Regions from separate parts of the Paenibacillus sp. FSL H7-0357 genome, predicted to be linked through region 1. Evidence: riboswitches for the same ligand, from Rfam matches in the RefSeq annotation. Region 1 holds a riboswitch; each other region holds the start of a gene.
The links. A riboswitch is a leader RNA that binds a small molecule or an ion and turns the genes downstream of it on or off. The one in region 1 is predicted to bind cyclic di-AMP.

Region 2: linked by a shared signal. The riboswitch ahead of H70357_RS18875 (APC family permease) and the one ahead of H70357_RS18180 (NfeD family membrane protein) in region 1 are both predicted to bind cyclic di-AMP.
Region 3: linked by a shared signal. The riboswitch ahead of H70357_RS02585 (hypothetical protein) and the one ahead of H70357_RS18180 (NfeD family membrane protein) in region 1 are both predicted to bind cyclic di-AMP.
Region 4: linked by a shared signal. The riboswitch ahead of H70357_RS13230 (KamA family radical SAM protein) and the one ahead of H70357_RS18180 (NfeD family membrane protein) in region 1 are both predicted to bind cyclic di-AMP.

Annotation. Positions count from the first base shown of each region.
Region 1 is NZ_CP009241.1:4,186,191-4,192,340, forward strand. It holds gene H70357_RS18170 (GerAB/ArcD/ProY family transporter) at 1-208, opposite strand, end outside; gene H70357_RS18175 (spore germination protein) at 245-1,669, opposite strand; cyclic di-AMP (ydaO/yuaA leader) riboswitch at 1,989-2,176, shown strand; gene H70357_RS18180 (NfeD family membrane protein) at 2,471-2,881, shown strand; gene H70357_RS18185 (flotillin family protein) at 2,904-4,325, shown strand; gene H70357_RS18190 (hypothetical protein) at 4,455-4,643, shown strand; gene H70357_RS18195 (VOC family protein) at 4,750-5,097, opposite strand; gene H70357_RS18200 (PadR family transcriptional regulator) at 5,457-5,759, shown strand; gene H70357_RS18205 (DUF1048 domain-containing protein) at 5,765-6,136, shown strand; gene H70357_RS18210 (DUF1048 domain-containing protein) at 6,139-6,150, shown strand, end outside.
Region 2 is NZ_CP009241.1:4,353,542-4,359,691, forward strand. It holds gene H70357_RS18870 (iron-hydroxamate ABC transporter substrate-binding protein) at 1-313, opposite strand, end outside; gene H70357_RS18875 (APC family permease) at 488-2,305, opposite strand; cyclic di-AMP (ydaO/yuaA leader) riboswitch at 2,431-2,590, opposite strand; gene H70357_RS18880 (disulfide oxidoreductase) at 2,818-3,249, opposite strand; gene H70357_RS18885 (DsbA family protein) at 3,249-3,977, opposite strand; gene H70357_RS18890 (ATP-binding protein) at 4,085-6,004, opposite strand.
Region 3 is NZ_CP009241.1:578,486-584,635, reverse strand. It holds gene H70357_RS02615 (spore germination protein) at 1-39, opposite strand, end outside; gene H70357_RS02610 (spore germination protein) at 70-1,833, opposite strand; gene H70357_RS02605 (ThuA domain-containing protein) at 1,970-2,605, opposite strand; gene H70357_RS02600 (SDR family NAD(P)-dependent oxidoreductase) at 2,645-3,367, opposite strand; gene ytxJ (bacillithiol system redox-active protein YtxJ) at 3,563-3,889, shown strand; gene H70357_RS02590 (glutaredoxin family protein) at 3,886-4,128, shown strand; gene H70357_RS02585 (hypothetical protein) at 4,226-4,642, opposite strand; cyclic di-AMP (ydaO/yuaA leader) riboswitch at 4,748-4,936, opposite strand; cyclic di-AMP (ydaO/yuaA leader) riboswitch at 5,358-5,540, shown strand; gene H70357_RS02580 (hypothetical protein) at 5,665-6,150, shown strand, end outside.
Region 4 is NZ_CP009241.1:3,092,405-3,098,554, reverse strand. It holds gene H70357_RS13240 (mannitol-1-phosphate 5-dehydrogenase) at 1-963, opposite strand, end outside; gene H70357_RS13235 (HAD family hydrolase) at 1,051-1,731, opposite strand; cyclic di-AMP (ydaO/yuaA leader) riboswitch at 2,163-2,301, shown strand; gene H70357_RS13230 (KamA family radical SAM protein) at 2,433-3,569, shown strand; gene H70357_RS13225 (helix-turn-helix transcriptional regulator) at 3,628-4,701, opposite strand; gene H70357_RS13220 (class I SAM-dependent methyltransferase) at 4,831-5,562, shown strand; gene H70357_RS13215 (saccharopine dehydrogenase family protein) at 5,559-6,150, shown strand, end outside.

The DNA.
Region 1 (6,150 bases):
TAAGTCCGGGGAATTTCTTCAGCAGGACCCAAAGAAGAATGATGACAAGTTGGGTAATAACCCCTGCAACTAAAACAGAAAGCCCACCTCCACCTTTGGCAGTTTCGTTAAGTTTGTTAGGAAGAGACAGAATACCAACACCGATTTGGGCTTGAATAATAAAAAGGAAGAGTTGTCCCCTTGTGATCATTTTTTCTTTTTGAGCCACCGTATCAACTCCTGTAAGTACTGTGTAAATTAATGATCATTTATCCGTTTTTGGGTTGCTTGAACTCTTTCGGATAGACCAAATTGGAAAGCGTACGAAGGTATCTTTCAAGCCTTGAAATTTCAACGGACTTAAGGGTCTCAGGTAGGGTTGCCCAAATGATTCTAGCTTGCACAAATGTATGAAAATGAGTGTTAACCCAAATGATATCCCAATATATCCGAATAATGAGGCAGCAATCATCAATGGAAACCGCATAAACCGGATAGCAGAGCTCATTTCGTTGGAAGGGATAAGAAAAGATGCAATGGCAGTCAACGCTACAACAATGATCATCGAATAAGAAACCAATCCCGCCTTAACAATTGCATCCCCGATGACCAACCCCCCAACAATCCCAATAGTTTGACCTACACGGCTGGGCAGACGAAGTCCTGCTTCCCGCAGCAGTTCGAATATAAGTTCAAGCAGCATCGCTTCAATCAGCGGAGGAAAAGGGACCCGGGTCAATAAACCTTGAATCGAAAAAAACAATTGCAAGGGAAGGACATTGGAGTGGAAAGAAACGGTGGCAATGTAGAGCGCTGGCAACTGAAATGCTGTTACAAAGCCGATCAGACGGATAAACCGGACAAGAGAAGCGATCATCCATCGATTGTTATAGTCATCCGGTGTCTGATAAAAGCTGAAGAAGCTCGCCGGCAAAATCAGAGCTGTGGGGTCCCCATCCAGCAGTATGGCGACATATCCGTCCAGCAAATAAGCTGAGGTATGATCCGGACGCTCCGTATTGATTAGTTGCGGAAATATGGAGAAGGAGTTATCCTCCGTTAATTCCTGAATAAAGCCAGTGGAGATTATCCAATCGAGCGAAATTTTCTTTATTCTTGATTCTACAATCTTTATCAATTCAGGGTTGGCGATATTCTCCATATAGACTAAGCCTACCTGTTTGGGGGCGAATTTCCCAAGTGTGAAGTAGCGGACAATAAGGTTTGGGGAGGCTATTTGTTTGCGAATCAGGTATAAGTTAACCTTCATCTGTTCAATAAAACCGTTATGAGGTCCCCGAATAACCCCTTCATTCTCAGGTTCGCTAATGCTTCGTTCGTATTTGGCAGGAGTGTTGAGGACATAGAATTCAGACATTTCTTCTAAAAAATAAACACAGCTTCCTTCAAGAAGTCCCTGAATACCTTGGTTTAGTTCTGTTTCCAAACTGAAACTAAGTGTTGTGAAAAGCTTAGAGAGGTCTTTGTCCTGATTACGGCTAAAAGGAACAATCACGTTCCGTTCAATCAATTCCGTATCAGTGAGAGACTCCAGATAAAAGACCATTCCTTCCTTTCCCTGAAAGGATAAGTTTCTTTTTTTGAGGTCACTTGTATAGAATAGTGCGGCTTCGATATAATCGGAGTTTTGATCTACAGAAGGAAATGAGGTCTGAGTTTGGTTAGTCATTATAAGGCGCTCAACTTTCGATTAGTTTTGCTTTTAACGTTCCCGGATGATTTGCAGAATATTCCTGACGGGAGCTTTAACGTGTGATACAGAAGAGTACGGCGGATGATGTTGAGCAGCAGAGGTTTCTGTTTTGTTTTCCTAGGGACATGAAGTAGAGCAAAAATGAGCAAATCATCGATCGCGTAAGAGTAAAACCAAAGAATGCGCATTCATTCGTGAAGTGATGGCATTTTGGGCTTCTTTTGCCATCCGCAGCGTTTTACATTAAATGGTCACAGGCGTAAGATTCAAATCAACAACCGAATGAAATATAACTGTTCTCAAATGGCTGAATTCCGATAATGGGAACGGGGGAACCAATGGTGAATGCGGCTTTTGCTCAGATAGCTGCCGCTCACTTGGGGTGAATCCTTGCTGCGTGCTGAACAGCCGCTTCTTACAAGGTAGGGCAATCTCGCTGCCCGAATCCGTCAGCTAACCCCGTAAGCCTCGAAGAGAGAGGATGAGCGCCATGATCGATTAACCGACCACGGAGAGCCCTGATGCTTCTGTGGTCTTTTTGCTGCGCATGCAGAAAGGAAAGTTGATCTGTATAAGAGTTTAATAATCTTATAACAACGTAAATCAGAGTCATTAGGCAACTATCTAAAATGCTTTAAAGGGGGGATTGTTATCGTTACTGTATTTATCGTGTGCTTCTGGGTTGGATTGCTGCTTCTCCTCAGCGGCGGATTTCATGGGCATGGCCTGGCGGGTCATCTGCATATGGGAGGTGGCGATGCTGGTGGTCCGGGCTTTGTGCCCATACTCCCTCTGATGGTGTTTGTCACGGTCTGGGGCGGCAGTGGTTATGTGCTTACCCGGTTCAGCGGAATGAATATGCTAGCAGTGGTGCTGATCTGCACCGTGCTTGCCTTGCTGCTGGGCTGTCTGATATATGCGGTGCTGGCCCGGGTGATGACTCGGTATGACAGTAGCATGAATAAAATGGATTATGAGCAGGCGGGACAACTTGGGTACATCAGTATTTCTGCAGTGGATGGAGCAGTGGGAGAGATGGAATATGTGCTGCATGGAACGATGCGTTCCATTGGAGTGCGGGCAGAAACCGGCCAGCAGCTCGCCAAGGGCGACAGGGTGATTATTTTGAAGGTGGATAAAGGAATGGCGGTAGTCACCCTCTTCGAGAGGGAAAACGAACAATTATAAATAACGGGGAGTGTCGAACCGAATGGTTATTCTTTATTTAATCTCGGCAATTGTTGTTGTTATCCTGCTGGCTTTGTTCAGTATCGTGAACGCTTATAAAAAGGTTCCGCCCAATCAGGCGATGATTGTATTCGGCCTCGGCGGAAAAAGAGTGGTTCAGGGCGGCGGGACGTTCGTCATTCCCGGCTTCCAGAACAATAAGACCATCTCCATGATGCTGATGAGCTTCGATGTCATCCCGGCGCAGGCGATGTTCTCCCGGCAGGGCATCAAGCTCAACCTGGAGGCGGTAGCCCAGATTAAGATAAAAAGCGATCCTACCGCTATTCTGACTGCCAGTGAGCAGTTTATCGACAGGCCGGAAGAAGACCGCGAGACGATTATCCTGCATTCGGTGGAAGGCCATTTGCGCGGCTTGATCGGACAATTAACGGTGGAATCCATTCTAAAGACACCTGACGAAATCAACAGCAAGATGCGGGAGACCTGCTCGGAAGACCTCGATAAGATGGGGCTTGAGGTGGTCAGCTTCACCATTAAGAAAATTACTGACGACAAAGGGTATATCGACAATATGGGGGTTCCGGAAATTGAGCGCATCCGCCGTGATGCCAGCATCGCCAAGGCGGAAGCAGAACGCGACATTCAGATCAAGCAAGCCGAGGCGGAGAAAGAATCCGCCATTGCCAAAGCCAATGCGCATCAGGCCACCATTGAAGCGGGAACCGCCGCCCGCGCCAAGGAATCTCTGTTCGAGAAGGATTTGAACATTAAGCAGGCGGACTTTAAGCTGGAGACTGAAGTGAAGAAAGCACAGGCGGATCTTGCGTACGAATTGCAGCAGAACAAAATCAAGCAGTCGCTGGTTACCGAACAGGTCAAGATCACGCAGATGGAAGCGGAGGCCAACCGGACCGTCCGGGAAATCGAAGTTGAGCTGAGACAGAGGGAGCTGGAGGCAACGGTGATCAAGCCTGCTGAGGCGGAGAACCAGGCTACGATCATGAGAGCGGAAGCAGCTAAGCAGCGGAAAATTCTTGAGGCGGAAGCAGAGGCGGCCACAATGACCAAACGGGGGCTGGCAACAGCGGAAGCAGAACTGGCGAAGGGAAAAGCCAACGCGGAAATTGTTCAGCTGGCCGGAGCAGCGGAAGCGGGGGCACTGGAGAAGAAAGCTGAAGCGTACAAACAGTTCACGCAAGCCGCCCTTATAGTGAAATTCTTGAAGGTTCTGCCAGAGCTGGCTGACAAAATCGCTTCCCCGCTGGCCAAGGTCGATAAGATTACAGTGATTTCCCAGGATGGAGCTTCATCCGGCGTAAACAAAATCACCGGCGATATCGCCAAAATCATGGCCCAGGTTCCTGAATTGACACAGACGCTTACCGGTATGAACGTGACAGAGGCTCTCAGCGGGCTGCTCGGCCGGGATAAAGAGCAATAATTCTATACAAGCTGGGATATTGAATTCCTTGCATAAGCAACGCTCTATTATGGAAAACTTCTGTAGTGCGAATAAACAGCATGATTCCATGTTTGGAGACTTATTTTGATTTCCTAGGAGGTTAAGATTATGACAAATCAGGATCCGCAGGAGCTGCTTAAGCGAAAACACGAAATGGATGAGCAAAAACGACAGTTCACAAATTTTTCCCGAAGTGTTTGCGGCCATGGTGAGTTAGAAGCAGGGCAGGAATTCAGTACTGACCGGGTGCCTGACGATCAGAACCGTATGAAATCTGTTGAGAACAGACGTGATTGATACTAAGAAAGCTATAAAAATAAGCCGATCCTTTTCTGGATCGGCTTAAAAAATGATTATTACGTTCTACCCCTGAAAGGAGGGCGGAACTATCATCCGGGACTCGTTACTTCTCCCAAAGCTCAATCAGTCGGCCTTCAGGATCTTCAATCCAAACAAACTTTCCAAAATCACTAATCTCTTTGTTCTTTGCAAGAGGTACACCAATATGTTCAAGATGCTTAATAGTCTCGTTTAGATTATATACTTGAAAATTTAACATCACTTGTTGTTCTATTGGAAAATAATTGTCATTATCGGTAAAGAAAGAAAAGATAGTCTCATTTCCTACTTGGGGTTTTATCACAGTACCATTCCAATTTTCTATTTCAATCTTCAGCACTTCACTGTACCATTTTTTTACAACTTCAAGATTCTTAGTTCTCCAAAATATTCCTCCGAAACCTTTTATCATCGTCTCTAACTCCTGTCTGTCATCAAATTTTTAGCTATCCGATTACATTAGATATTCGATATTTAAATTAGAGTTCCTTTTTCAACTATACTGCCCGTTTAGCTTGATGAAGAGTCGACAGACAAATAATTTATTATCTCAATCAAGAATATAATCCTTTGAGAACCCGCGCCCCACGCGGTTTTTTTTGTTTTAAGGGACCAAGGGTATAGATTCAACTATAAATATAAAGCGGTATTATCAGAACAACCGCTATTGACAAACCACTACTTTGTGTTACTATATAGTGGTAGTAAGTAACACTGAATACCAGTCATACAGAATAGCAAGGGGTGATTGTGCTGGAAAATCTGACGGAAATGCTCAAAGGCGTGCTTGAGGGCTGTGTCCTTGAAATAATAAGCCGCAAAGAAACCTATGGCTACGAAATCACGCGGCGGCTAAACGCCCTCGGCTTCACAGATGTTGTGGAGGGAACGGTGTACACCATCCTGATCCGGCTTGAAAAAAGCAAGCTGGTGGATACCACCAAAAAGCCCTCCGACATGGGTCCTCCGCGAAAGTTTTTTGCGCTCAACGATGCGGGACGTGAGGAGCTGCGGAGGTTCTGGGAAAAATGGGGATTTGTTGCGTCGAAAATCAACCAATTAAAGGAGGAGTAGTAACAATGCTTGATTCAATCATAAAATTGATAATAGGTGACATGGAAGAAAAACGGGCCTATAAACAAATGATGAAGAGGGTTGACGCCTTGCCGAAAGATTATCGGTTTGCATTTCGCAAAATTCAACATTATATGTTTAGTGTTGGCCCCCTTGGCGGTGACATGACGATATTTACGGACTTGACGATGTTTAAGGACTTAGTGGATTTATTTGAAGCAAGTGCGGCAGAGGGCAGGCAGGTTCTTGATGTCATAGGCAGTGACTTCGGCAAGTTTTCTGATGAGTTTATGCGCGCGTCGGTTACCAATACCGAAACAGTGCGGGAAAAACTAAACAAAGAGATTATGGAAAAATTCAATAAGGAGGAGCAATAACTATGCTGGAGCTT
Region 2 (6,150 bases), 170 kb from region 1:
GCGCTACCGGGGTAACGCCCAGTGTTACCAGGTAGTCTTCCATATAAGAAGCAAGTACGCGCTGCGGATTAGCCGGTACCGTGACTTCATGTCCCATGGCGTCTGTCACCGTTTTCTCTGTAGCCGGTGCAGTTGTTTTCGTTGGCGCTGCCGTTGCTTCAGCAGTAGCCGTAGGTGCAGCGGTAGCTTCCGCTCCAGAATTTGCAGCATTCTCATTATTGCCATTGCCGCAAGCGGACAAGAACAAAGTCATAGCCATACATCCGATCAATGCCAGCTTCATGCTGCCTGATCTCTTATTGTTCGAAAACATTAAATACCCCTCCTGTATTTACAAGCATTAATGGTCAAAGGTGTCCGAGGCCTTCGCCTTACTTTTTAAATGATATTGATTCTCATTATCTCTGTCAACAAAATTATTCGTTCTATAAAAAAAGGTTGCCTCCGCAAGCTACGGAAACAACCTCTGCTAACCATATTTATCTGCCTATTTGTGCAAATGATAGGGCACTGTTGCTACAACTATATCTTTTTGATTCATTAGATAAGAACGAATGAACAGGCTGGTCTGATTATGCAGGATCGCCTGCCACCAATGTTTGGTAATGAACTGTGGAATTAATACGGTAATATGGTCTGTAGTAGCGGTCTTCCACTCTACGGTATCGATAAATTTCACCAGTGGGCGGATAATGCTGCGGTAACGGGAACGAAGCACGATCAGGCGTACACCCGGGTTCCATTCCTCCCATTTTTGCTCCATCTTGTGAATCTCCTCTTCATCAAAACCAACGTAGACTGCCACCACATTATCTGTTAACGACTTCGCATAACTGATCGAATGCAGCACAGCGCGTGTCACACCCGCAACCGGAACAACAACGGTACTTCCTTTAATCAACGGTTTATCCGTAGCAGGACATATACGAAGCTGATCAGCTATATTCATATAATGACGGTGAATGCGGTGGAATACGAACATGACAACCGGCAGGAAGATGAAGGCCATCCACACGCTGGAAAACTTGGTAATGATAAAGATAAGCGTAATCGTCAGGGTAGTCAGCATACCGATTGTATTGACTACAAATTTATTCTGCCAGCCTTTCGGCTTTGTTTTGAACCAGTGCACCATCATGCCAAGCTGCGACAGCGTAAAAGGGATAAATACTCCGACTGCATACAGCGGAATCAGCCCTTCTGTATTTCCGTGGAAAGCAGCTACAAGCACAGCCGACAATACTCCGAGAAAGATAATACCATTAGAGAAGCCCAGGCGGTCTCCCCGGACCATGAAGGCATGAGGCAAATATTTATCTTTGGCGAACATGAACGCAAGCAGCGGAAACGCCGAGTAAGCTGTATTCGCCGCCAGGAACAAGATGACGGCTGTTATCCCTTGGATGAAAAAGTACAAACCGCCCCGGCCAAACGTAGATTCGGCAATTTGCGACACGACGGTGGATTTCTCATTAGGAGTAATCCCATACCAGTATGCCAGCAGCGTAATGCCGGTGAACATCAATCCGAGGATGCCTCCCATCAGCATCAAGGTTTTGGCGGCGTTTTTTTCCGCTGGAGCTTTGAAGTTCGGAATGGCATTCGATACCGCTTCTACCCCGGTCAGTGCCGAACAACCGGAACTGAAGGCTTTGAGTAATAGGAACAGGCTGACATTGGAAACGGCGGAACCGATTTCCGGGATTTCGGCATGAGCGCCGCCTGTAATATATTTGTACACCCCGGCAATGATGAGTACAAAGATAGAAACCACGAACAGATACACCGGGATGGCAATAAATGAAGCGGACTCCGTCACCCCGCGGAGATTGATAATCGTCAAGATCAGAATGACGGAGACTGCAATAAGTACAGTATGATTATGAAGACTCGGAAAGGCCGATGTGATCGCATCCGTTCCCGCTGAAGCACTAACTGCAACCGTAAGAATGTAATCTACCAATAAAGAGCCGCCAGCCAAGAGGCCGGTAGGAACGCCCAGATTGCTTTTTGCCACGATATACGCTCCGCCGCCTTGCGGATAGGCAAAGATGGTCTGGCGATAGGAAAAAATAAGGATGGCCAGCAGGCCCAATACGGCTAATGCAATCGGCAATGAATACCAGATGGCGGTGAAGCCCGCGGCCACCAGTACAATCAGAATTTGCTCCGTTCCGTAGGCCACAGACGAGAGTGCATCGGAAGACAGAACAGCCAGTGCTTTCACCTTGGATAACTTTTCATGATCGAGTTCGTTCGACTTCATCGGACGCCCGATCAATAGTCGTTTTACCTTGCTTACCATTGTAGTAACAGTTCCTCTCTTTGTTGAGTTGAAACGGTAATACCGCGCGCCGTTTTCATTGGCAGGTTTCATAAATGCAGGCACAAAAATAAGCATACGGAAATGATCCGCATGCTTACGCATGCTCATTATCCCACCCTTGCTTACGAGGTTAGCTGGCGGATTCGGGCTGTGGTAGCCCTACGGTTCCGGTCATACTGACCTGCCTCCGATTCACCCCATTGACGTTGCCGTCAAGTTTGGTTCCCCCGTTTTTCCTTGCGGAAAATTCAGCGCATATTCAACTTCTCACAAGGACTAATAATAGTCTACAATAGCTTTTCAGTAAAGCGGTGAAAAAAATGAAAAAAGAATGAAAAAACATCCAAAAAGCTCAAATCCAAGATCGGGGATAAGTGGATCTTTCATTCTCTTTCATTATCCCAGCGTTCCGTGATTTTTGAGTGTTTTGGATGTTAATTGTGACAGAAATTAAGGAAATATTTATGCTCTAAATTCTGCAAAGCCTTTTCTTATTCTGCTGCCTCTTCTTGGCGCCCGGTCCAGAGCAAAATTGCGATTAGAGCAAAAGCAATCAACGCAAGCAGAGGTACCGTAATGAACCCTAAAAAGTTCAAATAATCCTCATTGCAGGGTACACCAATTTTGCATGGCAAAATTTTACTGAGTGCAGGAATTTTCTGCTCTGCGTAATGGTACAGGGAGATGCTCCCGCCTATCAGACATAAAGGCAGCACATAAGGAATGATGCGTTTATCTCCCCGGTACGTGGCAATTCCGAGCAGAATCAGCTGAGGATACATAAAGATACGCTGGAACCAGCATAGCCTGCAGGGTTCATAATGCAGCACTTCACTAAGATACAAGCTTCCTGCTACTGCAATTACGGAAACAAACCAGGCCAGATACAGGCAGTGGCGTCTGCAGAAGGTAGAGAATTTCATCATTTGGCATCCGCCGAATCAAGGGCGATTTGCACCTGCGAGTCGATGGCTTTGATATCAAAAGCCTTGTCTACCTTGACTCCATTAACAAATACAGTAGGAGTAGAGGTCACTTTGCTGTCTTCGGCCAGCTTCATATCTCTCTGCAGTTCACTTTCATAGGTGCGTTCCTCAATGTCTTTACGCAAGAGGTCAAAATCTATCGGCAGGTTCTCTTTCTGCGCCAGGCTTACCAGGTAATCAGCGGTCGCCCACTCTTCGCTCTCCTCGCCCTGATTAGCATAGATTGCGTCATAATAGGTCCAGAAAGCTTCACTGTTCTGATGATAGACAGACAAAGCTGCTAATGAAGCTGTTTCGGAATCCGGTCCGATAAAGGCCATATTTACGAAGTAAAAGGCCGCTTTGCCCGGAGTTACGTATTTTTCAACAAGCTGAGGTTTGATGGTACCGGTAAAGTCTGAACACGCCGGACATTTATAATCCCCGAATTCGACAATTTTGACTGGAGCATCCTCTTTTCCAAGTCTGTGCATCTCGCTGTAATTAAAGTCAGAGTTCCCTTTTGGAATCAGCATGATTAGAGCGACAAAGATAATGATAACTGCTGCTACTGTGCTGAAGATCAGAATTCTCGTTTTTTGCTTCTGCTTTTCCTGTTCTGCCCTGCGCTTCTCCTGCTTGCTCTGTTGGGGAGCCGCGGCACTGTTTCGTTTGTTTTTGCTCAAAGAGAGTTCCTTTCCGTCCACTCAGGACCCGGGTAATGAAAGTCATATAATTTAAAATTATATAATTAAAGTTCTCTCTTTGGCAAACTTCCATAACAAACTTCAGCTCACACCGCCTTTGTTTTCAACTTACTGTTCGGAGTCTCTCCTTCCTTGCTGAAAAGCTGTTCCTTAGCCTGGTCCATCGGATGCAGGGGGATTCTAAAGATGAATTCCGTCTTTCCATCCTGCGGGGAATCGACCCATATCGTACCGTTCATCAAATCAATCAGCTTCTTGCAGATAGCTAGCCCAAGCCCCGTTCCGGGGTATTTCCGGCTGTGAGAGGCATCCGCCTGGGAGAAGGGCTGAAACAGCAGCGGGAGCTTGTCGGGTGGAATGCCGATGCCTGTATCTTTCACTCTAAACTGCAATTGTTCTGAGTTCCCCTCCGTACGGCACAGTTCCACTACTACGTTAATCTCACCTGTATGGGTGAATTTAACGGAATTTCCAATCAAATTCACAAGAATTTGCCGGATTCGAGCGCTGTCTCCAACTAAATAGTCAGGGATGGCCGGTGCAACCTGGAGTGTGAGATTTAATGCTTTCTCCTTACATACGACCTCGTACAGATTCATACATTCCCTGAGCAGCACTGACAGCTGAAAAGGCTCCCTATGCAGCTGCAGGCCGTCAGCCTCCAAGCGGGAAATATCCAGAATATCACTAATCACATTGAGCAAGGCATGACTGCTTCTATTTTGCAGCTTTAACAGATCCTGGTGCTCCTGATGATGAATCTCGTCAGCGAGCAGCTGATTTATTCCGATGATCCCGTTTAACGGCGTTCTGATTTCATGGCTCATAGTAGCCAGAAATTCGCTTTTCATCCGGGCAGCACTTTCAGCCGCTTCTTTGGCAATAATCAGCTCCTGCTGAAACAGGGCAAGCGCAGTCACATCTTCGGCAACGATATAGACAAACCGCTCCTTCTCATTTACCAGCGGAAAAACCGTTGCACTGCAAATTAGCCTGACTCCATTTTTCATTCTCACCATGAGCTCCAGCTTCGCCGAATGCCCTAACGATGCCCGCTTCACTGCCTCCTTAAGTGCAATTTCATCTTCAAGGCTGTACATTATATTTTTGTAATCTCTCAGTTCTTCTTTACCGTAACCAGTCGTCTGCCGTAATGCCGGATTTGCGCTTACAATCTTCTTGCGTACCGGGTCGATACAGAGCACTATATCCGGACTGAACTCAAACAACGCTACATAACGTTGCTCGTTAAATTTTGCCGAGATGATTACACGCTTCCGGTCCCTGTACAAAAGTGCCAATACAACCGCTACAATGGCTATAAATGAACCTCCAAGAATCATCCCGAGCAGTGAATCCTCCAGAAACAGAGCATCCCCGGCATAGGTAACGCGATCTGAGGAAATGAAAGAAACACCCGCCATCGCTGCATAATGTGTACCGGTCAATGCTCCAGTCAGGGTAAGCACAAGCATTATTTTTTTGGCTGAAAAGATGTTATAGGCATTCTCCAGCCACTTTGGATCATAAGAGGCTGTAATGACAGGAACAACAAGCGAGAACAAGACAGACATTATGATGGAGAACAGACTTTGCTCATAGATTGCAGAATACTGCATAGCCATAATTCCGCTGTAGTGCATGATGAGAATCCCCCCGCTAAAGAGCAGCCCGCCTAAGCCAAGATAGACTCTGCTGCGTGTACGCGGGTTATTAAACAGTTGAAACAGCACAAAGGAAGCCGCGATTGGAATGAGCAGCGAGACAATCATCAGGGGCAAATAATAGGACACCGCAGTTTCCAGCCTCATGGCACGCATACCTATAAAATGCATACTCCACATCCCGATTCCCAGAACAGAAGACATCAATATTATAAAAGGCAACCTTCTTCTGCCCCGTACCAGCCGTTCCGCCAGATCTAGGGCCGCAAAGCAGGATAGAAATGCTATCGCAATGGAAAAGAGGACCAGCAGATCATTATAATGATTCTGATGATTTAGCATTTGGACCTCTCCTTTCTCGGTTAGATAAGTACAAAGATGCTAATTACACTTTCTTACCCGACAAGAAACGACTCGAATCGGTCTCCCAATGCTAAATTGTGGTATTGAATTACACACCAAAAAGGCACTGCGCTAATTCTTCGCTA
Region 3 (6,150 bases), 3.6 Mb from region 1:
TTGGCTCGTCGTGATGCTATCCTGTACTTTCGCATTCATGGTTCTCACCTCGATCTCCTGAGTTGTGGTTTATTTTTTACGTATTGGATCCTTGGGCTGCAGCAATGCCGGACGGCGCTTCATCAATTGCAGGGGGATGCGGATAATAAAATCGCGCAGGTCGCTCATCCTGTAGGGAGTAACCATGCTTAAATAGGGAACCCCGAAGCTCTTCAGTTTAATCAAATGGCTGCTGAGCAGGAGGAAAAACATAACGACACCGTAAAGCCCGAATACAGCAGCGAAAAACATCGCCAGGAAACGGAGAAAGCGCAAGGTAATCCCCGCACTGTACATGGGAATCGAGAAAGAGGAGATCGCTGTAACCGCAACGACAATGACCAGAATCGGACTGACAATCCCCGCCTCTACCGCTGCCTGGCCGATAATCAGACCCCCGACAATGCCCATGGCCGGTCCAATGGGTTTGGGCAGGCGCAGGCCGGCCTCACGCAATATTTCGATAGAGATTTCCATAATCAGCGCTTCAATCAGTGTAGCAAAGGGGACGCCCTGCCTGGAGCTGATGATTGAAATCGCCAGTTTGGTAGGAATCAGCCCGGGATGAAACGAGAGAAAAGAAATGTAGAGCGCCGGAGCAAACAACGAGACCGATGCGGCAAAAAAACGCAGGAGCCGCAGCAGTGTACCCGAAAACCAGCGGTCATAATAATCCTCCGGTGACTGCAGCAGCATTCCGAAGGTAGTCGGCATTATCAGCGCAAACGGCGTGCCGTCCAGAAGAATGGCCGCTCTTCCCTCCAGCAGCGCCGCCATGACCCGGTCCGGGCGTTCTGTGTTCTGGATCTGCTGAAAGGGGCTGAGGTAGTTGTCTTCCATGAGTTGTTCCAAATATCCTGATTCCTGGACATCATCTATATTGATCGTCTTGATTCTCCGGGTGATTTCCTTAATCAGCTCATCGTTGGCGACGCCCTTGAGATAGGTCAGCACCAGTTCCTTCTCAATTCGCTCTCCCACGGTAAAAGAAATCATGGCCAGCTCCGTGCTCTGCCCGTGTCTTCGCAGCATCGCCGTGTTATCACTGAGCGTTTCATTGAAACCCAGCCGCGGACCGCGCAGAAGCGCCTCCGATATCGGCTCCTCCACACTTCTTGTGTTGCCTTTCGGGGTACCTAGTACAAAAACCTCCGACATTCCGTCAATTAACAATACCGCAGAGCCGAACAATACCTTTTGCAGCGAGAGTCTCAGCTGGTCGGTATATTCAATTTCCGAGACCTGTACTACCTGATGCACGATAATTCCTTTCAATATCTCTGCTGGCGGGGCTGTACTCATGCCTTCAAAGGGCCGCACCGTGTTCATCAAGGGCATCAGGATGTTCTGGTCCATGCCTTCCTTGTCTGTAAGTCCATCCACAAAAAACAGCGCCGCCTTGATTCCCAGGCTTCCAATGCGCAGCTCTCTGACATTGACGTCTGACATATCGGTACTTATCTCCCTGAAGGACTGAACATCATGTTGGAACTCTCCGGTATAGGTCAGGGAAGGAGTGGCCTGTCCAGCGTTGTTTTGAACAGGGGGTGCGGGTGCGGCGGATTTTTTATTCTGCACAGCGACGCTGGTTTGATCCGCCTCCCCCGTATCTTCGGAGCTTGGAACACCCCCGCCTTTTTTGCCTTCAGCCCGCATTCCCCGGGTGCTCGCCTTGCCCTCTTTCATTCGGAGCCAGATCATTAGGCGGGTTAAGACAACCGGAACGACGAAGATGACAAAACCTTGAAACAGCACCTTCCAGCCGGGCACTAGATCCCATAGCATCTTCCACATTCCATGCGTCCCCCTTTTTATTCGTAACCCTATTTTGACCGAAGCTGGAACATTCATACATCAAAAAAACAGCTGCACGCTCCTCTTGGGGAACGTGCAGCTGTTATGATGTGCGAAAACGATTCAAAGATAGGAGTTACAACAGACCCGCTGCCCACATTCCGCCTTGGCGGATCATTTGGCGGAACGGCTCTACCGAGAAGGAAGGCAAATGATGCCCCGGCATCAGATAAACTACACGGCCAAGTCCGAACTCATGGCACCAGGCTGCCTGACGCATGGCCCCTTCATGAAGGTACTCTGCCAGCACAGTCGTCTCAAAATAAGGATGCATTTCAAAGTAGTACGGCTCGTCCTCGATGACGAACTCGCTGATCCCCTGCATAATGGGATGCCCGTGTGCCGGTATTTTCATATGCAGGGAGGTGTATTCCGGGTGATGGGTGAAATGCGCGCCCAGCATGGCGCCCAGCTCCTGATTCCGCTGCAGGGAGATTCCGTTATGTATAACGAGCAGACCTCCGCCCCCCGCTACATAAGACAGCAAAGCGGCACTTTGCTCCGGGGCTATTTTCTGATCGGAAAATTCGGTATAAGCGATAACCAGCTTCAATCCCTCGAGGTTGTCTTTGTTCAGGAGACTGTAATCTTCAGAAGCCTCCACCTGCAGATCAGGTGACAGAATGCGCTTAATCTCATGATCCACACCGGCAAAAGGATGGTATTTCACCTCACTGTAGCTGCCAAGTGCAAGTGCTTTCCATTCAGACATGTTCTTCCCGCCTCTCTTCCTGCTTCTCTTAGTGTATAGTTACCAGGGCCACGCATTGCCGTCCAGGTCGAGATAAGCCGGCTCCTCACCCATATACTTCTTGTGCTCCTGCACGATATTCATAATCTTACGCGCCGACTCTTCAGGAGGAATAGGTGCCTCCAGAGCCTTCTCACCATTCATATAGGACTGCAGCCAGCCGGGGTGAAAGACCATAACCTGCCCGCCCATCACCTTCAAATGGTTGTGCATCAGGGAGGACTGCATATTAAGCGCTGCTTTGGACATACAGTATCCGTACATATTAATCCGTTTGTTCCGGCCAATGCTTCCGGCTTCTGAGGAGATATTAACAATCAATTTCTGCTTGCTCTGCATTAACAGGCCCATCAATTCATTACTGACCCTCAAAGAACCAAGCGTGTTTACATTATAAATGTGAGCCATGGCTTCATCGTCCATATCAACAAGCATCGTGGCATCATCAGCTCTATGAATAATACCGGCATTATTGATAATCATATCAACATGAGCGGTACTGCCCGAAATGCTGCGTGCCGCTTGCTTGACACTCTCACGGTCGCCGATATCCAGCGGGATCAGAGTTAATCGGTCCGGGTACTGCTTTTTCAGTGCGTCCAGCGATTCCGACTCCTTCATATACTGACCGGCAAATACGGAATATTTGTTCTCTAGAAGCCAGCTTGCCAGAAAAAAACCTAAACCACGGTCAGCACCGGTAACAAAAGCAACCCTTTTCATGATTATGGACACACCCTTTACGATTCTTCAGAATACACGCGGCATCTCTCTCACATTAGCATGGCAGTCACGTTTTTTCAACGTCCTTCATGGGACTGTAATTCCGCTGAAAGAGGTGCTCTAACTTCCTTTTGATTTAATTTTGAACTATGTTACAATCGTAGTTACAAGTACTTATAGGAAGGTGAGATACCGATGTCTATCCAACAACTTCATACTCTGGAAGAACTGCAGCAATATGTTGCTCAACCAGGTAAAAAACTGCTTTTCAAGCATAGCACTACCTGCCCGATCAGCGCCAAGGCCAACGAGGAATTCACAGCCTATACGCAAGGCTCCGAGACTCCAGCTGCCATTGTCCATGTGATTGAAGACCGTCCGCTGTCCAATCAGATTGCCGAAGATTTCGGGATCAAGCATGAATCTCCGCAGATCTTCCTGCTCGAAGACGGCGAAGTGCGCTGGAACACCTCCCATTGGAAAATCACCCGGGACGCCATCAAGGCAGCTGTGAGCCAATGAGCCAGCCGGTTATTGTCTATTCCACCACAGGATGCAGCGACTGTAATCAAGTGAAACAGTGGCTGACCGAGCAAGATGTTAGCTTCGAGGTGCGTGATGTTATGACAAGTACAGTGTATCAGGAAGAAGTCGAGAAGCTGGGCTTCATGGGTGTGCCTGTTACTGTGTACGAAGGCCGCGCAGTCAAAGGCTTCAACGTTTCCGAACTTAAGGAGCTTATTGGAGCAACTGCTGAATAATTCATAGCGTGAGGCATATAAATATTTATATTTTGAAAAAGGCATCTCCTTGGACCTCTGTCCAGGGGATGCCTTTTATTTGCCATTTTATATGGCCTTATCCTGGATTCGTTGAGACATCCGCCAGAAAAGAGACATTTCCGCTGTGGGAATAGATGACGGAATCCGCTCCAAGTCCTTTATAGACCAGTCTGGGATTCATCGAAGTCGTAATTACGTATATTGGTTTTGTCGTCCAGGTCCGGCACATCTGGATATACCGGCAGCATAAGGTCACACTGCTCTCGAACAGAAATACTCTGCCTACCGGAAAAGAGGGGCGGAACCATGTATTCTGATGATGTGTATCCACCACAAGATTGACCTCGATTCCCAGCTCCTCCAGACGCCGCTTCTCCGCCGCATTGTTGGCGATTCCTGCGATCTTGTAGCCTCTGAACTTTAAGATTTTGATAAAATGCTCCCCCGCTTTAGTCGGAGCGTTAATGAGTACATATTCTTCCGAATTCGCCATATCTTCCTCTCCTCCGGCCTAGGACTTCCATTCATTTCTCGTACGAACACAGCAAAAAACCACAAAGGAATTCCCTCTGTGGTCCAATTAGCGGTCACATTGTGCTCATCCTCTCTAATACGCTTACGAGGTTAGCTGTCGGATTCGGGCAGTGAGAGTCGCCCTACCTGTATCCATGCGAGCATTCTCTCGCACTTTCACAGGATTCACCCCATAACCGGCTCCGACTCTCACATCGGCTGCCGATTGTTGGTTCCCCCGCTTTCCATAACGGAAATTAAGCGGACTGCGTATTCGATTGTGTAGTAAACAGAAGTAATCATACTCTGGCGGTCACGGCCTTGTAAACCGCCAAACCTGCCAAAATAATGCATTTAGTAAACCCAATCCAGATCAGGTAGCGCTTACTTAAGCCTCAATCTCATCATTCCTCTTATTTACTCGGCTTATCAACGATTTGCGAAAAAGCATTCAGCGTTGTGATTTTATTCACCCAATGTTGAGTAAATTGCCTTTTGTGCTCTGATCACCCTAATTCAAAAGCAGTCGTATGCACGAGATAAAAAGCCGAAAACCGTTGATAAACACCCTTTTAGCGCATCTTACCGTTTCCTTTGCCAGAATTCCCTGAAAATCGGCTCAGAAGAATGTTTTTTCCTTTTTACAAAGCTCATGCGAAAAGAGTATGATTCGGTTTGAATCCAATGCATGAAATGCAATATGAACGCTGAATTCCCGCAGTGCGGGAAACGGGGGAACCATCAGGCCCGCAGGGCCTTTCCTGGAAGATAAGAATCTTTCTTGGGGTGAATCCGAAGGAGACTGTGGTCTCATTAGGTAGGGCGACTCTCACCGTCCGAATCCGACAGCTAACCCCGTAAGCGACTAGAGAGAACCTTGATCCGCCACGTTTTTGCGCCAGGTGTATTTAAGCCTGTACCAAAACCGCAGCAGAGGTCCTCCTCTGCTGCGGTTTTTTGTGCTGAGGCTGCAGCTTATAAATGGGTAGGAGGGAAAACGAAATGAACCAGCGCAGGCTGTTACGTATAGAAGTGTTTGTATTCGATGCCCCCTGGCCATTCCATCATGCCACGGAGTCATCCGGCAAATGCCGGTATGGTGTGCTGAAGCTTACGTGCAAGGCTGGGTGCAGCTGGGGAGCGGGGATACTGTCTGCGGAAGGCGATCATTTTGACGTCATTAAATGGAGCACCTTTCTGAGAAGTATACGCAATCACAGGCTGGAAGAAGCCATAGAAATTGTACAGCAGCTAGGTGCGCAGTGGGAGCCGGGTCAGCAAGAAATCGTGCAAACGGCCCTGCTGGATTTAAAAGCCAAGCTGCAAGGCAAGGTCGTCACGTCACATCTGCAAATGGTTCCCTATTCCCGTACAGCTGGGGCCGGCGGTACGCCCCCCTTCAGACGGATGTACTATAAACCTTCAAGTTCCCTGCTGCATAAAGGCAGCTGGCAGGAACCGGACATAGCCGAGCTAATGGACAGATCC
Region 4 (6,150 bases), 1.1 Mb from region 1:
GGTCTCTAGACCAAGCTCATGGGCAAGCATAGCAGGCCGGAGCAGCCGGTCATTTGGTGAAAGCTTGCGAAGCGGGGAACGTGCTACGCGCGATATTTTATCGTTGAAGTTCGGGTTGATGAACCGGTCCATGATCTTATGGATATATCTGTCGTGCGCCGCAGGATCAAAACCGTATAAATGGACCAGCAACGCGCCGGTCTCCTGCAGCACTCCACGGACACGGTCTTTAATTCCGGGGTCGGACATCGCCTCCTGAATGCTGGAGCAGCCCTCCAGGTAACCGAAATACGCTGCGCTGCAATGCCCGGTATTCACCGTAAACAGCTTCCGTTCAAGATAGGAATCGAGGGAGTCTACATAATGGACGCCTTTGATTTCCGTATAATCAGCGATTAACTCGCTGCGGGGAATGACCCATTCACTGAACGGCTCCACTACGATTTCCAGCGGATCTTTATGCGTCTGTACAGGAACGATGCGATCCACCATAACATCGGGGAAGGCGACACAGCGGTCTGCACGCCCCTTTAAAGGCTGCTTTAAATGGCGGTAAACCAGATTTTTAAGCTTTTGGCTGCTTCCCACGCCATTCTCGCAGGCAATAATATGAAGCGGCTTCGGATAGGGGTTGCTGTTTAGCCTGTTCTCGATACCCTGCGCGATGGCTCCGGCAATGTCTTTCAGCGCTGTTAGCCCGACCGCTGTCGTCACGATCTCAGCCTCTGCAACAGCTTGAGCCACCTGTTTCTGATCATTCAGATGAAGGGCAGTTACATTCTCCACAATAAAGCGGTCCCGCTCATCATTGGCAAGGGTAACGGGATAGCGCCCCCGTTCCTGCAGCTGAGCGATTTTCAGCTTATTTCTTCCGACAAAACAAACCTCATAACCGGAGTCTGACAGCACTGGACCGATAAATCCCCGGCCAATATTGCCCGCTCCAAAATGTACGGCTCTCAAATCGGTGTCCCCCTTTAGTAAATTCAACTCTATAAAATTTCACGAATCATAGTTGTTATACGCAGAAAATTAGTACACCGTAGTGATTTATACCTGCACATCAGAGATTTCGAAGCAGCTCCGGGAAATCACGTGATCGAAGTCAAGAAGACTTAGGCTTTCGGTCTGGTGATGCGGCATATCAAATTCAAGAAAACGGGTAATGGCATTCGGGATCACCACACAGAACATTCCGGCTGCAGTCGCAGCTCTTGCGCCGTTTGGCGAATCCTCAATAGCGACTGCCTCATGTGGTTTAATGTCAAGAGAGGACATGACCTGGTTATACAACTCCGGATCAGGCTTCACCTTCTCCACATGATCGGAGGTGCGGATGCTCTCGAAATAATCGCGTATGCCCAGCAGCTCCAAATGCCGTTCCACCCAGTCCATAGAGGAGCTGGAAGCAAGGCCAATCCGCAGTCCGGCGTCCTGGGCAGCATCCAGATATTGCTGAATTCCCGGCCGCATCTGTTCGAGCTCCATCAGCTTGCTGTGCCTCTGCTGGACCGCTGTTCTGAATGCCATCCGGTCGATAGGCAGCTTAAGGTCAGTCATCAAATATTCGTAGGGATTAAAACTGTTAAGGCTGGTGCCTATGCAAGTAGAATACTGTTCCAGCGACAGGTCTACCCCATGCTCTCCATAGGCTTCGCTAAAAGCGGTGTACCAAGCTGTTTCCGTGTCGATAATCGTTCCGTCAAAATCAAATATAATCCCTTTGATCAAATCAACCATCTCCCTCACAGTAGTCCGGTAAGCTAAGCTCACACAAAAGCGTGCAATCCGCTTCCAAAAATGCTTCCGGCTGGCGTATGTCTGTAAAAACCATAACAAAGGTTTTCTGGCCGCGTCAACCGGGGCAGCTTATCTTCCATCATATGAGGGCGGTTACAATTGCACAAAAACGAAACTGGGGACAAGCCTAAAAAAAGCGTTTTCCCGGTCGCTCCTGTTTGCACCAAAAAAAACAAAAAAACCTTTCTGTACAAAGGATTTCGCGTTTCTATGCCTTGCGGCCGGGACTCTGCGTATGAAGCATTTCAAAACGACCGGCAATCCCACAACAAAAAAAATTTCTACTCTGCTGATTTGGCTTGGCCCCGTATGCCTTGCCGCGGGCAAGTTTAGCTTTGACTTTTCAAAACTTCCCGGGTTATACTTTACCTACGCTTAATTTCCAGCCTTTGGGCAGGAAAGCGGGGGAACCAGTCTTTTGGGGCGAATCATTCACAGAATGTAGGGTACCATCTTACCCGAGTCCGTCAGCTAACCTCGTCAGTAGTGGATGGGTCTGCTTTTTTAGGTATATTCATAACCAGAGACCCTTGCTAAGGGTCTCTTTTTTGTATTCTAATGACCCTGCTGGCAGCAGTTTGGCTATCGACCTCAAGGCTCCCTTACTTCTCACACTATGAGACCAAGGAGAGATGCAAGTGCAAAAGGTAAGGTACATAACGGATATCAACAAGGTTGCCATGCTGTCTGAAACGGAAAAAGAAAAGCTGAAGGAGATCACCGGCAAATTTGCCTTTCGGGTCAATGACTATTATCTGTCGCTGATCGACTGGGATGACCCGGGTGATCCGATCCGCAGGCTCGTCATTCCAAGTGAAGGTGAACTTGCGGAGTACGGCTGCTGGGATGCATCCGATGAGGGAATGAATTATGTAGTGCCGGGATGTCAGCACAAATACAGAACAACGGCCCTTCTGATTGTCTCCGAGGTGTGTGGAGCTTACTGCCGCTACTGCTTCCGCAAGCGCCTGTTCCGCAATGATGTGAAGGAAGCACAAACCGATGTGGCTCCTGGGCTGGAATACATCAGGAATCATCCTGAGATCAATAATGTGCTGCTTACCGGCGGAGACAGCCTGATTCTCTCTACCTCCAAGCTGCGCTTCATCATCGAAAGCCTGAGATCCATTGACCATGTGAAGATTATCCGGCTGGGCTCCAAAATTCCCGTATTTAATCCCATGCGCATTTATCAGGACGAAGAACTGCTGGAACTAATCCGTACCTATTCATCGGAGGACAAACGCATTTACGTCATGGCGCATATTAATCATCCCCGGGAAATTACGCCCGAAGCCAAACAAGCATTCAGAGCACTTCATAATGCCGGGGCAATCGTAGTTAATCAAACACCGGTGCTGAAAGGCATCAACGATGATCCGGCGGTACTCGGAGAACTGCTCGACCGGCTGTCCTGGGCCGGAGTCACTCCCTATTATTTCTTCGTGAACCGGCCCATTGCCGGCAACCGCGAGTTCGTTCTGCCGCTGGAGCGTGTCTACAACATTGTTGAGGAAGCCAAGGCCAGAACCTCAGGTCTGGGTAAAAGAGTCCGTCTATCCATGAGCCACTCCTCCGGCAAAATCGAGATACTGGCGATTGAAGACGGCAAGGCCTATCTGAAATACCATCAGTCCAGAGCGCAGGAGTACGGCAAATTTATGATCCTGGAATGTCCACCGGATGCGGAATGGTTCGATGATCTTCCCGGCAGCGAGAAGCACTGGACCCATCCTGCTTTCACTTCCCAGATCCCGCAGCTCCTATAAAAGCCAGCACAGTCCCCTTGTATCAGCATCGGGACTGTTTGTTTAGCGTGCTTACCGGCTATTCCATCCCCTGTGAGAACAGCTTGCTGATGAGCGCTCTCCGGCTGGATACGCCGGTCTTGGAGAAGATCGATTTCAGGTGATCCTGTACGGTGTACGCAGAAATATGCAGCGACTCCGCCAGCTCCTTGGTAGATAATCCGCGGGAGAGCATTTCGGCCAGCTGCTTCTCCCTGGCGGTCAGCTGGCAGGCATCGGCCAGCAGCCGGAAGATCTCCGAGGACTTGGCATAGACAAAGGCAACGGCCAGCTCCGTCTTCCCGCCGCTTCCTTCAAGCCTGCTGGCCGTAACTGTCAAGTAAGCCCCATCCTCGACACGCAGGCATAATTTCGCCTTGGAAGGCAAGCCTCCTGGTTCCGTATTCTCGCCAAGTGCCCTCAGGCATACGGCATTGACCGGCCGGGGAAGAACTCCGTGATCCAACCGTTCCAGCTGTTGCAGACGGTTCATCCAATATTGGGCCGCACTATTCGCGCTGACCGGAAGCAGCTGGTCCGTCAGAATCATGATTCCACTGTCCTCCGGTGCGGTATCCATCCGTCCCAGAGGGGGCTCGGAGGCATAGCTGCGGAGTGCGCCGGCAATCAGCGGAACAACAGATGATATCACCGCACACTCCCGCTCCTGAAAAGGAGGTTCGTGCTGCGACCGGAACAAGGTTAAGAACCCCCAGCAGCCACCGCCTTCAACCAGCGCAGCCCGGAGCTCGTCTCCCAGGCCCGCAGGCTGGAGTACGTTGCGGTAACGTTCACTCCGCCCGGGCTGCCCTTCCGTTACACCACTTAAACAGGCGACCGGCACTGCCGCTGCGGCCAACTGCTCATACTTCATATAATCCTCATGCAGATATTCATATTCAAACAACTGCGGGTGCAGATCCTCAAGACCCTGCTCTGTGATCGCCCCGGTGGACAGCAGCGTATGCGGGTCCACGGTAGTGCAGCAGGCAGCGGTAAACGGAATGTACTGCCGCAGCTTGGAGATTACCGCCTCCCTGTATTGCGGAGATGTCATTCTCATCTCCTGCCGGTTGATTTCCAGCATCCTCAAGCCTTTTAGAACCTCGCTCATCCTGATGTCCTTTCCAAATCCCACATATGTGGGATAGCCTATTCCGTGTTTAATCCTGATAATTAGTAATAATTCTTATTATATATCAGGAGAACTCACATTCAAGCTATAGAGACAGGAGCAGATATCATGCAAGAGAAACATTTACATCATGCCAGAGACTGGGAGCATCCCGATGTTCAGCATTACGAGACAACAATCGCTGCAAAAATACCGGGGTATCCTCTGCTCTATGACATCATGGAGCAATTGCTGAGTGCACACCTCGGCGGCGAAACTCCGGCAGACCTGCTGATTGTCGGGGCCGGAGGCGGACAAGAATTGATAACCCTCGGCGCTCAGCATGAGCACTGGCGGCTCACTGGCATTGATCTGTCAACGGCGATGCTTGAGCTTGCCCGGCAGCGGATGCAGCGCACGGAGCTGGCCGCTGAAATCACTCTCCAGCAAAGCACGGTTGATGAACTGGACAAGAACAAGCTGTTTGACGCCGCCACATGCATGCTGGTGCTTCACTTTGTCAAGGAAACCGGACAGAAGCAGCGGATGCTGGAAGAAATCCATAGCCGGCTTAAGGAGGGGGCGATACTGGTTGTGGCAACCTTAAGCGGGGACGTCCGTTCTATCCCCGGGTCCTTGCCGCTAAAGGCATGGAAAAAACACATGCTGGCAGGCGGGATATCCGGGCAGGAATGCGAATGGTTCGAGCATTCCATCGGTGAAACCTCCTTCCCCATTCCGGAACATGAACTTCTAGCGTTGCTCGCAAGCAGCGGGTTCTCCGGTGTCACACGCTTCTTCAGCTCCTATCTGATTGATGGCTGGTTCGCTGTGAAGCAAGGAAAAGAGGTTGCGAAATGAAAACAGACATAGTGGTTGTCGGCGGGTATGGCCATGTCGGCGCAGAAATTTGCCGGCTTCTGGGAGAACGGCATCCTGGAGTGGTATATGCGGCGGGACGAAGCCTCGAACGTGCGGAACAATTCTGCAGGACGACAGACGGCAAAGTGAAGCCGCTGCGGCTTAGTGTGGGAGAAGCGATAGATGGAGAACTGCTGAAGCGGACCAAGCTGGTGGTCATGTGCCTGGATCAGCAGGATACCGCGTTTGCGGAGGCTTGCCTGCGCAGCGGAACCCATTATGTCGATGTGTCGGCAAATGGGGAATACTTCCGGCTGCTTCAGAGCCTGGGAGACACAGCAGCCGGGCTCAAGGGTACAGCTGTTCTAAGCGTGGGGCTTGCTCCCGGCTTAACCAATCTGCTATCCCTCAAAGCGGTGAATGAACTGGATACACGTGAGCGCATCGACATCTCCATCATGCTGGGTCTGGGCGACAGTCACGGCCAAGCTGCCCTGGAATGGACGGTTGATAGTCTCGGCTCTGCCTTTGAGCGTGTGGAGCAAGGACACAAGGTTGCCGCAAGAAGCTTCACGGAACGCAAGCAGG